4 regions of the Streptomyces sp. NPDC055962 genome follow, and region 1 is predicted to be linked to each of the others. Evidence: riboswitches for the same ligand, from Rfam matches in the RefSeq annotation. Region 1 holds a riboswitch; each other region holds the start of a gene.

What was found. A riboswitch is a leader RNA that binds a small molecule or an ion and turns the genes downstream of it on or off. The one in region 1 is predicted to bind thiamine pyrophosphate.
Region 2: it holds a riboswitch for thiamine pyrophosphate, as region 1 does, so the genes downstream of both, thiO (glycine oxidase ThiO) here and ACFC51_RS08230 (purine-cytosine permease family protein) in region 1, are expected to answer to the same signal.
Region 3: it holds a riboswitch for thiamine pyrophosphate, as region 1 does, so the genes downstream of both, thiC (phosphomethylpyrimidine synthase ThiC) here and ACFC51_RS08230 (purine-cytosine permease family protein) in region 1, are expected to answer to the same signal.
Region 4: it holds a riboswitch for thiamine pyrophosphate, as region 1 does, so the genes downstream of both, ACFC51_RS00450 (thiamine ABC transporter substrate binding subunit) here and ACFC51_RS08230 (purine-cytosine permease family protein) in region 1, are expected to answer to the same signal.

What each region holds. Positions count from the first base shown of each region.
Region 1 is NZ_JBHJYN010000002.1:677,436-681,074, reverse strand. It holds gene ACFC51_RS08230 (purine-cytosine permease family protein) at 12-1,427, opposite strand; TPP riboswitch at 1,418-1,511, opposite strand; tRNA gene ACFC51_RS08225 (tRNA-Ile) at 2,106-2,182, opposite strand; tRNA gene ACFC51_RS08220 (tRNA-Asn) at 2,405-2,477, opposite strand; tRNA gene ACFC51_RS08215 (tRNA-Asn) at 2,483-2,555, opposite strand; gene ACFC51_RS08210 (YtxH domain-containing protein) at 2,748-3,050, shown strand; gene ACFC51_RS08205 (FGGY family carbohydrate kinase) at 3,117-3,639, shown strand, end outside.
Region 2 is NZ_JBHJYN010000002.1:1,115,320-1,118,958, forward strand. It holds gene ACFC51_RS10270 (thiazole synthase) at 1-85, opposite strand, end outside; gene thiS (sulfur carrier protein ThiS) at 88-318, opposite strand; gene thiO (glycine oxidase ThiO) at 315-1,535, opposite strand; TPP riboswitch at 1,533-1,645, opposite strand; gene ACFC51_RS10285 (hypothetical protein) at 1,697-2,038, shown strand; gene ACFC51_RS10290 (NAD(P)/FAD-dependent oxidoreductase) at 2,067-3,299, shown strand; gene ACFC51_RS10295 (Rv2175c family DNA-binding protein) at 3,368-3,639, shown strand, end outside.
Region 3 is NZ_JBHJYN010000009.1:210,540-214,178, forward strand. It holds gene thiC (phosphomethylpyrimidine synthase ThiC) at 1-1,753, opposite strand, end outside; TPP riboswitch at 1,746-1,878, opposite strand; gene ACFC51_RS25020 (YibE/F family protein) at 1,949-3,304, shown strand; gene ACFC51_RS25025 (SsgA family sporulation/cell division regulator) at 3,368-3,639, opposite strand, start outside.
Region 4 is NZ_JBHJYN010000001.1:107,606-111,244, forward strand. It holds gene ACFC51_RS00445 (ABC transporter permease) at 1-375, opposite strand, end outside; gene ACFC51_RS00450 (thiamine ABC transporter substrate binding subunit) at 420-1,514, opposite strand; TPP riboswitch at 1,583-1,699, opposite strand; gene rlmN (23S rRNA (adenine(2503)-C(2))-methyltransferase RlmN) at 1,778-2,884, opposite strand; gene ACFC51_RS00460 (hypothetical protein) at 3,220-3,639, shown strand, end outside.

The sequences.
Region 1 (3,639 bases):
CGACCGCCGGGTCAGGAGCGGTGACGCAGCCGCAGCGGGGTGTAGACGGACAGGGCCACGAGGAACGCCACTCCGTAGGCGAGGTCCGCTCCGTGCAGGGCCTGTGCCGCGGGTCCCACGTACAGGCCGGTGCTCATGAACGGCACCGCCGCCGCGAAGGCGGCCACGAAGGCGGTGGGCGCCGGCCACCAGGGCCGGACGAGGGCGCTCTCGGCGGCGAGGTCGATCGGTGCGCCGGCCCGGGCCCTGACCCGCACCACCCAGTCGACGGCCACGATCGCGACGAAGCCGGGGATCCAGTAGCCGACCAGGAGCAGCACGTTCTGGAAGCGCGCCGTGGTGTCGGCCGCGTGCATCCACAGCACGAGCGGGAACCCGAGCGCGGCGGCGAGCGCGGCGGCGACGGGGCGCGGCAGGCGCACTCCCATCGTCTGCAGTGCCAGGGAACCGCTGTAGTCGTTCATGGCGTTGCTGCACAGCGCGGCGAGCGCGACGGCGAGCAGGCCGAACGCCCCGAGCGCTCCGCCGCCCAGAAGGGTGTCGATCCCGCGTGCGGTCTGGTCGGTGAAGACGGACGCGCCCCAGAGGCCCAGCGTCTGGACCGCCACGAAGGAGACGCTGATGCCCAGCAGCGTGCACCAGAACATGCGCGGCCGGGAGGTGGCGGCGGGCAGATAGCGGCTGAAGTCGCTCGCGTACGGGGCCCAGGACAGGGAGAGGCTCAGGGCGATCGTGCACGTCAGGACGAACGCGCCCGCCCGGTCACCTCCGTGCACGGTGCCCGAGGCGGCGGGGTGCACTCCGTCCAGCAGCTTGACGGCCAGCACGGCGAAGGCCGCGGCGAGGGCGAACGTCATCACCGTCTGGAGCCGGTGGATCGCCTCGTACCCCAGCACGCCGAGCGCACCCTGGGCGGCCATCATGACCAGCACGCCGAGCCAGAAGGGCCAGCCGAACAGCTGGGCCAGTGCATCCCCTCCGAACAGGCCGATCAGCGCGTCCCAGGCGATCGAGGACAGCCACTGCAACGCTCCGGGCAGCACGACACCCCGTCCGAACGCCAGTCTCGCGAGGGGCAGTTGACCGACCCCGGTCCGGCTTCCCCAGGTGCCGAGGTACGCGGTGGGCACCGCCCCCACGAGCGTGCCGAGCACGACGGCGACGAGCGCGGTGGCGAAGTCCAGGCCCAGGGCGATGCCCACGGTCCCGGTGAAGACGCCGGTCATGGTCAGGTTGGGGGCGAACCAGACGGTGAACAGCCGGGCGGGGCCGCCGTACCGTCGGTCCTCGGGCACGGGGGCTATCCCGTGCGTCTCGATCCGCAGGTCACCGGGGGCGGTGGGCATACGGCCCCCGAACGCGGAGCGCGGGTCCGGGACTGTTCGCCCCGCGACCGCACGGTCGTCCTGGGCATGCGACAACGGCATGAAGACATCCCTCCGCCAGTACGAGCTGGTTCAGGTTCGACGGGTGTGTTCTCAGCCCCGCGCGGGGCACCCCGTGTCCGGTTCGGCGGCCAATATAGCCGGGCAGCCACGCGGGCCCGCCCGGTGGGGGTGCGTGGGTGCTCGGCTCGGGGACGGCCGGACCGCCGGATGCCGGGGCCTGTCTCTTCGGGCAAGCCGCCGGGGCGTCCCCCCGGCGAACGTGGCCCGGGTCCGGCCTGACACCTGACCCACAACCCGGGGGGCCTACTCGGCCGTGACGCCGCCCTTGTGCCTGCGGTGGTACGACCAGGTCACCGCTGCCAGGAGCGGGCCCCACGCACGAGGCGGACGCGACCCGATCGCCGACAGACACCCGCAAGCCACAGTCGCGGACACCGCGCCCCTGGCCTGGCCGCAACCAGACATGCGGGGCCACTTCGCCGGGGAACCACAGGTAAGGATGCCCGGTGCAGGTGGACCCCTCACGGGAGGGCCGTGGGACCGCTGTCAACCATCCCGCGGCGCCGAGACCGGAAAGGTCCAGGTCGCAGTCACGCAGGAAGCACCCTCGACATGTGGAGACCCTCGTCCGCCACACCGCCGTGAGGCGAACACCTCACGCAAAAACGCCCCGGAAACGCGTTTCCCCAGGTCAGAAACGATTCTGCCTGGGGACGCTGGTGGGGCGGGTGGGACTCGAACCCACGGCCGACGGATTATGAGTCCGCTGCTCTAACCGGCTGAGCTACCGCCCCTTTACGGCGTGGCGCGTACACCTGTACGCGCCGTCTGCCGCAGCATAGCCGGTCATACGATCTCCTGCTGGCGATGGTCGGCTTCGCGTGACCATGAAGACAGTGCAGCGTGCTGCCCGGTTCCAGGCGATGCGGAATCCCCCCGAAAGAGTCCCGGAGGCGTCCCGCGACGGCCCCTGCGGACACACGAAAAAGGGCCCCGGGGGGCCCTCTTCCGTTCCGCTCCCCCGACTGGACTCGAACCAGTAACCCTCCGGTTAACAGCCGAATGCTCTGCCAATTGAGCTACAGGGGATCGCGCTCCCCCGACTGGACTCGAACCAGTAACCTGCCGGTTAACAGCCGGCTGCTCTGCCAATTGAGCTACAGGGGATTGCTGCGTTGCCTCGAATCGTACCTGCCTGGCTGATGCCGAGCGGCGCGCGTTCGCTGCGACACATACATTAGCGCAAGCAGGGGGGTGCTCCGCCAATCGGTATGCCCCGGGGTGATCTCGGGTGTCTGCGGGTAGGCGGGCAGCACACGTCGCACGGAGCGAAGACGGAGCGAAGGAAGGGTGGCAGCCATGCGGTACCGGCTCACGTTCATCGCCGGAGTGGCCCTCGGTTACGTGCTCGGCACGCGAGCCGGGCGCGAGCGCTACGAGCAGCTGAAGAAGGCCGCGCAGCAGCTGGCCGAGAATCCGGCGGTGCGGAACGCGGCGGAGTCCGCCGCGCACGGCAGCCGGGACTTCGCCGGCAAGGCGTACCACTCGGTGAGCGAGAAGGTCGGGGACAAGGTCCCCGTGTCCGTCTCCGACCGGGTGCGCTCGCTGCGTGAGCGCAGCGGCCACAACGGCAGCGACGACTGGGGCACGACCAACACCTGAGGCTCGTTCCTGTACCGGGTACCGCCCGGTACGGGAACGGCCCCCGCGTGCGGCAGAATCGTGTCCATGGGCATAGTGGCCGGCTTGGACAGTTCATCCGCCTTCACGCACATCGTCGTCTGCGACACGGACACCGGTGAGGTGCTGCGGCAGGGGTACGCCGCGCATCCCGTCGAGGCCAAAGCCTCCGAGGTGGATCCGCAGGCGTGGCTGCTCTCACTCGGTGAGGCGGCCTCCGGAGGGCTGCTCGAAGGCGTGCAGGCCATCGGTGTCTCCGCGCAGCAGCACGGCCTGGTGCCGCTGGACCGGCAGGGCAACCTCGTACGGCCGGCTCTGCTCGGCAACGACCGGCGGGCGCAGGCCGCCGCGGCCGATCTGATCGACGGGCTCGGGGGGCGGCAGCCCTGGGCCGAGGCCGTCGGGTCCGTGCCGCAGGCCGCGCAGCCGGTGGCGAAGCTGCGCTGGCTGGTGCGGACCGAACCGGAGAACGCACAGCGCGTGGCCGCCGTCCTGCAGCCCCACGACTGGCTGGTGTGGCAGCTCCTCGGCCGGCCCGCCCGGCGGACGACGGACCGCGGTGCCGCATCCG
Region 2 (3,639 bases), 440 kb from region 1:
CGTCGAGGCTGGGCGCCCCGCCGGTTCCCATGATCAGCCGGGACGAGAACGTGGCGGAGCCCAGCGCGAAGAGATCGTCGGACATGGTCAGCCTCCCTGGACGGCGGTGAGGACCTCGACGCGGTCGCCGTCGAGGAGCGCGGTGGCGGACCACTGGCCGCGGGGCACGACGGCCTCGTTGACCGCGGCGGCCACCCCGGAAGGTGCCCGGGTCAGCGACGCGACCAGGGTGTCCAGTGCGGTGCCGGCGGGGACGGTGCGGTGTTCCCCGTTGACGGAGACCTGCACGGGATCGGCGAGGGACGCTGGCTGTGTCATACGGGCTGCTCCTGCGAGGCGGGGGCGGTGTCTTCGGGCGAGGGGGTCCGCGGGTGCCCCGGGGCGGCGGTGGCCGGGTCGAAGCGGAGTGGTGCGAAGGGGCGGCCCAGCTCGGGCAGCTCACCGGTGGTCAGCACGTGGGCCATCACATCCCCGGTGACGGGGGTCAGCAGCACCCCGTTGCGGTGGTGCCCGGTGGCCAGGTGGAGGCCGGGCAGTGCCGTGGGGCCCAGCAGCGGCGCGTTGTCCGGGGAGGCGGGCCGCAGTCCGGCACGGGTCTCGGTCAGCGGCAGCTCGGTGATGCCGGGGATCAGTTCGTGGGCGTCCCGCAGCAGCTCGTAGACCCCGCCCGCGGTGACGGTGGTGTCCCAGCCCAGTTCCTCCGTCGTCGCGCCGACCACCAGCTCACCGTTGGCGCGCGGCACGAGGTAGACGTGGCTGCCGCGCACGACGGCCCGCACGGTCCTGCTCAGGAAGGGGGCGTACGCCGCAGGCACCGTCAGCCGCAGGACCTGCCCCTTGACCGGGCGCACCGGCGGCACGACCGCCTCGGGTATCCCCTCCAGCCGGCCGCTCAGGCTGCCTCCGGCGAGCACCACCTGGCCGGCGTCGAGCTCCGTGCCGTCCGCCAGTACGGCGCCCGTCGCCCGGCCGCCCGTGACGGACAGCCGCTGGACCCAGGCGCGGCGGAACACCACCCCGGCCCGCTCGCACGCCGTCACCAGCGCCGAGGCCAGACGCCGAGGATCCACCTGGTGGTCCCCGTCGACGCGCAGCCCGCCGCGCACGCCGGGCGCGAGCATCGGCTCCAGGCGCCGGCACTCGCGGCCGGTGAGCCACTCGGACTCCAGACCCGAACGCCGCTGCAGGGCGTGCAGCTCGCGCAGATGCGCGCGGTCGTCGGAGTCCAGCGCGACGGAGAGCGTGCCGCAGGCCCGGAACCCGGTCTCCTGGCCGCTCGCCTCCTCCAGCTCGCCCACGAACTCCGGATAGCGCGCCGCGGAGGCCACGTTGAGGCCGAGCAGCATCTGCTCGCCGTAGTGCAGCTCGGTGACGGCGGCGAGCATCCCGGCCGCCACCCGGGCGGCCCCGCCGCCGGGGTCGGGATCGGCCAGCGTGGTGCTCAGACCGCGCTGGGCGGACCGCCAGGCGGTCACCAGCCCGATGATGCCGCCCCCGACGACCAGGACGTCGGAACTGTCCGCTGAGATGCGCATGGGTGTCCAGCCCCTCCCTTCGCCGGCATGACCCGGATCAGGTTCGTACGGTCGGAGGCCGGTCAGCCTCCCTCTCAGCCCGGTGCGTCCGGACTCCCGCGAGTGTCTTACGGTGGCCAGCCTAGACCCCACCGGCCGCAGTCAGTAAGGGAGCCGTACCCGTGGCCCGTTCGCTCGACGGACTCGTCCTCTCACCGGTCGCCGACCAGGCCCCCGGCCAGGTCGGCACCCGGACCCGTTTCACCTACCACGAGCGGGACGGCCGGATCTGGGCCGAGTACGCGGGCGGCGACATCGTGCACGGGCACCTCGTCGGCACCCGGGACGGGGACACCCTGGACTTCCGCTACGTCCAGCTGAAGCAGGACGGGACGACCTCGTCGGGGCACTGCGCGTCGACCGTCACGGACCTGGCCGACGGCCGTGTCCGCCTGGACGAGACGTGGGAGTGGGAGTCGCGGCAGGGCAGCGGGACGAGCGTCGTGGAGGAGCTCACCCACTGACGTCACGTCAGGTGATTAGGGTGGACGGGTGAGCGAGCAGACGCAGGACGAGGCAGCTGGACTCCCGTCGCGCGGAGTCGTGATCGTGGGCGCGGGCATGGCCGGTGTGCAGACGGCCGTGGCCCTGCGCGAACGGGGCTTCACGGGGCCGGTCACCCTGATCGGCGCCGAACCGCACCAGCCCTACGACAGACCACCCCTGTCCAAGGCGGTCCTGCTGGGGAAGGCCGAGGACTCCGCCTTCGACGTCGACTTCGAGGCGCTGGACATCACCCTGCGCCTGGGGCTCGACGTCGAGGGGCTGCGCGCCGGGGCGCACGAGCTGGACACCGCGGAGGGACCCGTCGCCTACGGCGCGCTGGTCCTCGCCACGGGGGCGGAGCCCGTCGCGCTGCCCGGCACCGAGGGTGTCCCCGGCGTGCACCTGCTGCGCACCCTCGACGACGCCGCGCGGCTGCGGCCCGTCCTGGAGCGGCAGCACGACGTGGTCGTCGTCGGAGCGGGCTGGATCGGCGCCGAGTTCGCCACGGCCGCGCGCGCGGCCGGATGCGCGGTCACCGTCGTCGAGGCAGCCGGCCGGCCCCTCGCGGGCACGATGCCCGCCGAGGTCGCCGCCCCGATGGCCGCCTGGTACGCCGAGAGCGGAGCCGGCCTCCTCACCGGGGTCCGGGTCGCCCGCATCGAGCGGGGCGCCGTCCACCTGGCGGACGGCCGGGTGATCCCCGCCGGAGCGGTGGTCGTGGGCATCGGGGCCAGGCCCGCCACCGCCTGGCTCGCCGACTCCGGTATCGCACTCGGCCCGGACGGCTCGGTCACCGCGGACAGCACCCTGCGCACCTCGCTGCCCGACGTGTACGCGGTGGGCGACTGCGCCTCCTTCCCGTCCGCCCGCTACGGGGAGCGGCTGACGGTCCACCACTGGGACAACGCCCTCCAGGGACCCCGGACGGTCGCCGCCGGCCTCGCGGACGGAACGGCCAGGACGTACGACCCGGTGCCCTACTTCTGGTCCGAGCAGTTCGGGCGCTTCGTGCAGTACGCCGGCCATCACGCCGGTGCGGACACCCTGCTGTGGCGGGGCGATCCGGCGGACCCCTCCTGGACGGTCTGCTGGCTCCGGCAAGGGGTCTTGGTGGCCCTGCTGGCCGTCGGCCGCCCACGCGACCTGGCGCAGGGGCGCAAGCTCGTCGAGGCGGGCGCGCGGATCGACCCGGCGCGGGCGGCCGACTCCTCCGTACCGCTGAAATCCACGGCGCTCTAGTGGCAGGCGCGGCCCCGTGCGCCCGGCCCGGGTACCGACTGTCGGTCCGGGATGGCACGCTTGTCCTTGTGACCGAGATTGACGCAAAGATCGATGCTCTCGTCCCCGCCTGGCTCCACCTTCCCGACATCGCGGAAATGCTCGATGTCGAGGTGACGCGCGTCCGGCAGCTGGTCAAGGAAGGCCAGCTCATCGCCGTACGACGTGGTGAGAACCGGGCGCTTCAGGTGCCTGCCGCCTTCATCGACGGCGACAGGGTGGTCAAGGGTCTCGCAGGGACCCTGACGCTCCTGAGGGACGACGGCTACAACGACGAAGAGATGCTGGACTGGCTCTTCAC
Region 3 (3,639 bases), on a different contig from region 1:
TGGACTTCTCTGCCATCCCCGCCTCGATCTCGTCCTGCCCGTCCCCGTGCTCCCGCCGGATGTCGTGGGAGATCTTCATCGAGCAGAACTTGGGACCGCACATCGAGCAGAAGTGCGCCGTCTTGGCCGGTTCGGCCGGCAGCGTCTCGTCATGGAACTCCCGCGCGGTGTCCGGGTCGAGCGCCAGGTTGAACTGGTCCTCCCAGCGGAACTCGAACCGGGCGTCGGACAGGGCGTCGTCCCACTCCTGTGCCCCCGGGTGCCCCTTGGCGAGGTCAGCCGCATGAGCGGCGATCTTGTACGTGATGACGCCGGTCTTCACGTCGTCCCGGTTCGGCAGCCCCAGGTGCTCCTTGGGCGTGACGTAGCAGAGCATCGCCGTCCCCCACCAGGCGATCATCGCGGCACCGATGCCCGAGGTGATGTGGTCGTACGCCGGAGCGACATCCGTGGTCAGCGGGCCCAGCGTGTAGAATGGCGCCTCCTCGCAGATCTCCTGCTGGAGGTCGATGTTCTCCTTGATCTTGTGCATCGGGACGTGCCCCGGGCCCTCGATCATCGTCTGGACACCGAACCGCTTGGCCACGGTGTTGAGCTCACCGAGCGTGCGGAGCTCGGCGAACTGCGCCTCGTCGTTCGCGTCGGCGATGGAGCCGGGACGCAGACCGTCGCCGAGCGAGTACGTCACGTCGTAGGCCGCGAGGATCTCGCAGAGCTCCTCGAAGTGCTCGTACAGGAACGACTCCTTGTGGTGCGCCAGGCACCAGGCCGCCATGATGGACCCCCCGCGCGAGACGATGCCGGTCTTCCGACGGGCCGTGAGCGGTACGTACGGCAGCCGGACACCGGCGTGCACGGTCATGTAGTCGACGCCCTGCTCGGCCTGTTCGATGACGGTGTCCTTGTAGATCTCCCACGTCAGCTCCTCGGCGCGGCCGTCGACCTTCTCGAGTGCCTGGTAGAGGGGGACGGTGCCGATCGGAACGGGGGAGTTGCGCAGGACCCACTCGCGGGTGGTGTGGATGTTGCGGCCCGTGGACAGGTCCATGACCGTGTCGGCACCCCACTGGGTGGCCCAGGTCATCTTGTCCACCTCCTCCTCGATGGAGGAAGTGACCGCGGAGTTACCGATGTTGGCGTTGACCTTCACCAGGAAGCGCTTGCCGATGATCATCGGCTCGATCTCCGGGTGGTTCACGTTGGCCGGAAGGACCGCCCGGCCCGCGGCGATCTCCTCGCGCACGACCTCGGGTTCGACGTTCTCCCGGATCGCGACGTACTCCATCTCCGGGGTGATCTCGCCCCGGCGGGCGTACGCCAGCTGCGTGACCGGCCGGCCGTCGCGGCTGCGCCGGGGCTGCCGGGGGCGGCCGGGGAAGACCGCGTCGAGGTTGCGCAGGCCGCCGCGCGGGGAGGTGTGTTTGAGCCCGTCGTCCTCGGGGCGCGCGGGGCGGCCCGCGTACTCCTCGGTGTCCCCGCGGGCGATGATCCAGTTCTCCCGGAGCGGGGCGAGCCCGCGCCGGACATCGGTGTCGGTGGTGGGGTCGGTGTACGGCCCGGACGTGTCGTACAGCGTCACGTCCTTGCCGTTGGTGAGGTGCACCTGACGGACCGGCACACGGAGGTCCGGGCGCGAGCCCTGGACGTATCCCTTGTGCCAGCCGATGGACTTCCCGGCCTCGTCGTCCTTCACATCCTGCGCATTCCGCGCATTCTGCGTCGAGACAGGCGTGCTTGCGTCCGCTGTGGTCATGAGACCTACTCCCTACGCCGGCATTACCCGGTAACAGGTTCGGCGGTCGGCGCAGCTGTCCCGTACGGATGTACGGAGGTTAGCGCCCTCTCAGCCCGGTGCTCCGAGCTCCCGCGTGTGCAAAGTGCCTCCACGCTAACCTCCTTTCTGGCGTGCTGGCCAGAGGGCCTTGCCCGTTCTTGGGATGATCGCGGGGTGACGTCCCCCGGAAACGCCCCCGAACCCCACGGCTCCGCATCAGGCAGCACGCAGAGCCATGCACACGGACACACCCACAGCCACGGTCCCGCGGCGCCCGTGTCCAAGCACCTGCGCAAGGTCATCGCGGCCGTGGTGATCCCCTTCGCCACCGCCGTCCTGGTCGGCCTCGTGGCCTTCTGGCCAGGGGGAGCGCCCGCCCACGAACGCACCGGCGTGGGGTTCGACCGGCAGACCCAGGACGGCCGTGTGACGAAGGTGGTCCCGGTCGACTGCGCGGACGTCAACGCCTCACAGGTGCCGCCCACCGGCGACACCTCCACCCCCTCGGGGCGGGAGGCCGTCAACGAGCAGACGGGGCAGTGCAAGAAGGCCACGGTCGAGGTCACGACCGGTGAGGACGAGGGCCGTACGTTCGTCGAGGTCATCCAGCCCGACGCGCCGAGGCAACTGCACGAGGGCCAGGGGGTGGTCGTGGCGTACGCGCCGGACGCACCCCGCGACCTCCAGTACTCGGTGACCGATGTGGACCGCACGGTGCCGATGGCGCTGCTCGCCGGGATCTTCGCCGTCGCGGTGGTCGTGGTGGGCAGGCTGCGTGGGCTGATGGCGCTGATCGCGCTGGCGGTCTCGTTCGGCGTGCTGACCCTTTTCATCCTTCCGGCGATCCTGCAGGGATCGAATCCGCTGGTCGTCGCCGTGATCGGGGCGAGCGCCATCATGCTGATCGCCCTCTACACCTGCCACGGCCTGACGGCCCGCACCTCGGTGGCCGTGATCGGCACGCTCATCTCGCTGCTGCTGATCGGGCTGCTGGGATCCCTGTTCATCGGCTGGGCCAGCCTGTCCGGCAACACGGACGACAACACCGGCCTCATCCACGGGCTGTACCCGGACATCGACATGAGCGGCCTGCTCCTGGCCGGTGTGATCATCGGATCGCTCGGTGTGCTCGACGACGTGACCGTCACCCAGACGTCGGCGGTCTGGGAACTGCACCAGGCCGACCCGACCATGGGTGTGCGGGGGCTCTACCGGGCGGGCATCCGGATCGGGCGCGACCACATCGCCTCGGTCGTCAACACCCTCGTGCTCGCCTACGCGGGCGCGGCACTCCCGCTGCTGCTGCTCTTCTCCATCGCGCAGAGCAGCGTGGGCACCGTGGCCAACAGCGAACTGGTCGCGGAGGAGATCGTCCGCACCCTGGTCGGGTCGATCGGGCTGGTCGCCTCGGTGCCGGTGACGACGGTGCTCGCGGCCCTGGTGGTCTCCGCGGACCGCACGGGGCTCGGCGCGGAAGCCGGAGCTCCTGCACCCGCACGGACCGGGAGGGGCCGACGCCGCAAGGTGTGAACCGGGGCACCGGACACATGCCCCCGGGCCGCCGGTGTTCGATGTTCAGCCGGATCTTCCTGCTCAGCCGGCGTTCTGTTCCTTGGCCAGGATGCGGCCCAGCGCCTCTTCCAGATTGCCGTCGAAGTCACCCAGCGTGTGCTCCTGCCCCAGCGGCACCAGCTTGTCCGTCCGGTCGAGGAATGCCACAAGAGGTGCCGTGCCGGCCCTGAACAGCGCACGGTCCGCCCCGACCTGAAGACGGATGTGTACATCCGACAGCCCCTCGGGCTCGGTCGGGCCGATGTGCACATCGCCGTCGCCGCTGGGACTGTTGAGACCGTCGAGCAGCAACT
Region 4 (3,639 bases), on a different contig from region 1:
CACGGTCGTGTCGAGCCTGACCCCCCAGAGCTCGTCGAGGAACCCGCCGCGTCCCAGCAGGGCGAGGAACGCCGTACCCACCACGACCGTGGGCAGGACGAACGGCACCGTCACCACGGCCCGCAGCACCTGCTTGCCGGGGAAGGCGAAGCGGGCGAAGACGTACGCGCCCGGCAGTGCGATCAGGAGGGTGAGCGCGGTGGAGGCGAGGGCCTGCCAGGTCGTGAACCAGAGGACGTCCAGGATGTCCGGACGGCTCAGCACCGTGCCGATCCGGCCGAACTGCCAGTCGCCGCCCGCCTTCAGCCCCCGGCCGACGATCGCGACGACCGGATAGGCGAAGAACAGCGCGAAGAACACGACGGGCACGGCCATCAGGCCGAGCCGCACCGCGTTCCCCCCGCGCGCGGGCCGCGCGGCTACTTCACGACGAGCGAGGACCATGACTGGACCCACTGCTCACGGTTCTTGGCGATCTTCTCCGGTGCGACCGTCGCCGGCTTGTCGACGGTCGCTCCGAACTTCGTGAAGAGCTCCGGCAGCTTCGCGTCCTCCGCCACCGGGTTCACGAACATGTTCAGCGGCATGTCCTCCTGGAACTGCCTGCTGATCAGGAAGTCGAGCAGCGCCTTGCCGCCCGCCTCGTTCCTCGCCCCGTCCAGGAGGCCGGCGAACTCGGTCTGGCGGAAGCAGGTGCCGGTGGCGACCCCGGTCGGCGCCTCGGTGGGCTGCGGATCGGCGTACAGCACCTCGACGGGCGGGCTGGAGGCGTACGAGACGACGAGCGGACGGTCGGCCTTCGCCTTCTTGCCGCCGGCCGATCCGGAGAACTCGTCGTTGTACGCCTGCTCCCAGCCGTCGACGGTCTTGACCCCGTTGTCCTTCAGCTTCTTCCAGTAGTCCTGGTAGCCGGTCTCGCCGTAGGTGGCGACGGTCCCGAGGAGGAAGCCGAGTCCGGGCGAGGAGGTCGCGGCGTTCTCGGTGACGAGGAGGTTCTTGTACGCGGGCTTCAGCAGGTCGTCGAAGGAGTTCGGCGGGTCGAGCTTCTTGTCGGCGAAGTACTTCTTGTCGTAGTTGACGCAGATGTCACCGGTGTCGACGGGCGTGACCCGGTGCCGGTCCGCGTCGAGCTGCGCGCCGGCCTCGACGCGGTCGAGCCCCTTCGCCTCGTACGGCGTGAACAGGCCGTTGTCCAGGGCGCGGGAGAGCAGGGTGTTGTCGACCCCGAAGAACACGTCGCCGCGGGGCGAGCCCTTGGTCAGGATCTCCTGGTTGAGCGCGGCCCCCGCGTCACCGCTCTTGAGCACCTTGACCCGGTAACCGGTCTCCTTCGTGAACGCCTTCAGGACGGCGTCCGAGGCGTTGAACGAGTCGTGACTGACCAGCGTGACGGTCGTGGACCCGGCCCCCGTGTCACCGGAGGCCTTGTCGTCGGAACCGCCGCAGCCCGCGAGCACGGTGACGCCGAGCGCGGCGGCGAGCGCCGTCGCCGCGTACTTCGTGGTGGTGTTCATGTGATCCTCCTGGAGGTGACCAGGAAGAGACGCGGCCCCGCCCGCCGGGAGCGGGCAGGGCGCAACAGCTTGAGTAAGGTCCGAACTTCCTACCCGGAATGACCCGGGCGAGGTTCAGAGGGTCTGCGGCCGACCTGTCCTCGGTGCCGCACTCTCAGCGCTGTGGCGCTCCCCTGTCGGAATATGAAGTTGATTGCGGGGCCAGGCTACACCGGCCGGATCATGCCGGACCGGCCGGTTCGGACCGGTCCGGCACCACCGCCTCAGCGCTCGGCGGCCGCCAGCTGACCACAGGCGCCGTCGATCTCCTGGCCACGGGTGTCGCGGACGGTCACCGGCACACCGTGGGCGGCGATGGCCTCCACGAAGGCCTTCTCGTCCTCGGGCCGCGAGGCCGTCCACTGGGAACCGGGGGTCGGGTTCAGCGGGATGAGGTTGACGTGCACCCGCTTGCCCTTGAGCAGGCGGCCCAGCCGGTCGCCACGCCACGCCTGGTCGTTGATGTCGCGGATCAGCGCGTACTCGATGGAGATGCGGCGGCCGGACTTCTCCGCGTACTCCCACGCGGCGTCCAGGACCTCACGGACCTTCCAGCGGGTGTTCACGGGGACGAGGGTGTCGCGCAGCTCGTCGTCCGGGGCGTGGAGCGAGACGGCGAGGCGGCACTTGAAGCCCTCGTCGGCGAACCGGAGCATCGCCGGCACCAGGCCCACCGTGGAGACGGTGATCCCGCGCTGCGAGAGCCCCAGGCCGTCCGGCTCGGGGTCCGTCAGCCGGCGGATCGCCCCGACGACGCGCTTGTAGTTGGCCAGCGGCTCGCCCATGCCCATGAAGACGATGTTGGACAGCCGCGCCGGCCCGCCCGGGACCTCGCCGTCCCGCAGCGCCCGCATGCCGTCCACGATCTGGTGCACGATCTCGGCGGTCGACAGGTTGCGGTCGAGCCCCGCCTGCCCGGTCGCGCAGAACGGGCAGTTCATCCCGCAGCCCGCCTGCGACGAGATGCACATGGTCACCCGGTCCGGGTACCGCATGAGGACGGACTCGACGAGCGTGCCGTCGTGCAGCTTCCAGAGGGTCTTGCGGGTGGTGTCGTCGTCACAGCTGATGTGGCGCATGACCGACATCAGATCCGGGAACATCGCCTCCGCGAGCTTGTCGCGCGACGCGGCCGGAATGTTGGTCCACTCCGCCGGGTCGTGCGCGTACCGCGTGAAGTAGTGCTGCGACAGCTGCTTGGCGCGGAAGGGCTTCTCGCCGGTCGCGGCGACTGCTTCCTTGCGCTCGTCGGGCGTGAGGTCGGCGAGGTGCCGCGGCGGCCGCTTGGCTCCACGGGGCGCGACGAAAGTGAGTTCTCCGGGCTTAGGCATGGTTCTTCCAGTGTTACAGACCCGCCGTGGTCCCCGTGACCTCCACAGGCCCGGGACGGGTGAGGGCCCGGCGGCACGGGCCGCCCCCGGCCGCCGTCAGCCGACGTAGGCGGCCCTGGAGAGCCCTGGGACGGGTCGGAGCCCGGCCCGGACCGTGACCGATCGCACGGCGGCGGGCAGCGCGCGGCCACCTGGAGACAGAATCAAACACATGTACGTCGAGCTGTCTTCGCAGGTGGTCGACCGGCCTCACACGGAGCGGGCCGAGCCTGGTCGCCCTCGTTATCGGTCGGGTTCCTGTGTGGGGCGCCGCCGGATCCGAGATGATTCCGGTCATGGAAATCTGGGGGACGCTGCTCGGAACAACCATCGGTGCCGCCATCGCCATAGTGGGGCAGCACCTGGTGAAGCGTGCCGAGGGCAGAACACGGCTGAGTGAACTGCTCTTCGAGCAGTGCGCTCTCGTCGCGGTCTCCGCCGCGGACTACGACAGCCGCATCTGGGAGGAACGGGTACTCGGCCTGGAAGACCGGGTCAGCGGCTTCGATCTTGCCGCACACCGGCTCGCGTCCGTCCGCCTGAAGCTCCTCTCCCGGGACCGCGAGTTGCTGGATGCGGTCGAAGAGCTCAACAAGGCGGGCAGCCACCTGGGCGACTACTGGAGGCGGGGCGATGTCGGGGATGACGAGTTCACCCGGCGCTGGGACCGGCACCGCGCGGCAAGGGAGAAATTCCTTGCCGTCAGTGTCGGGGTC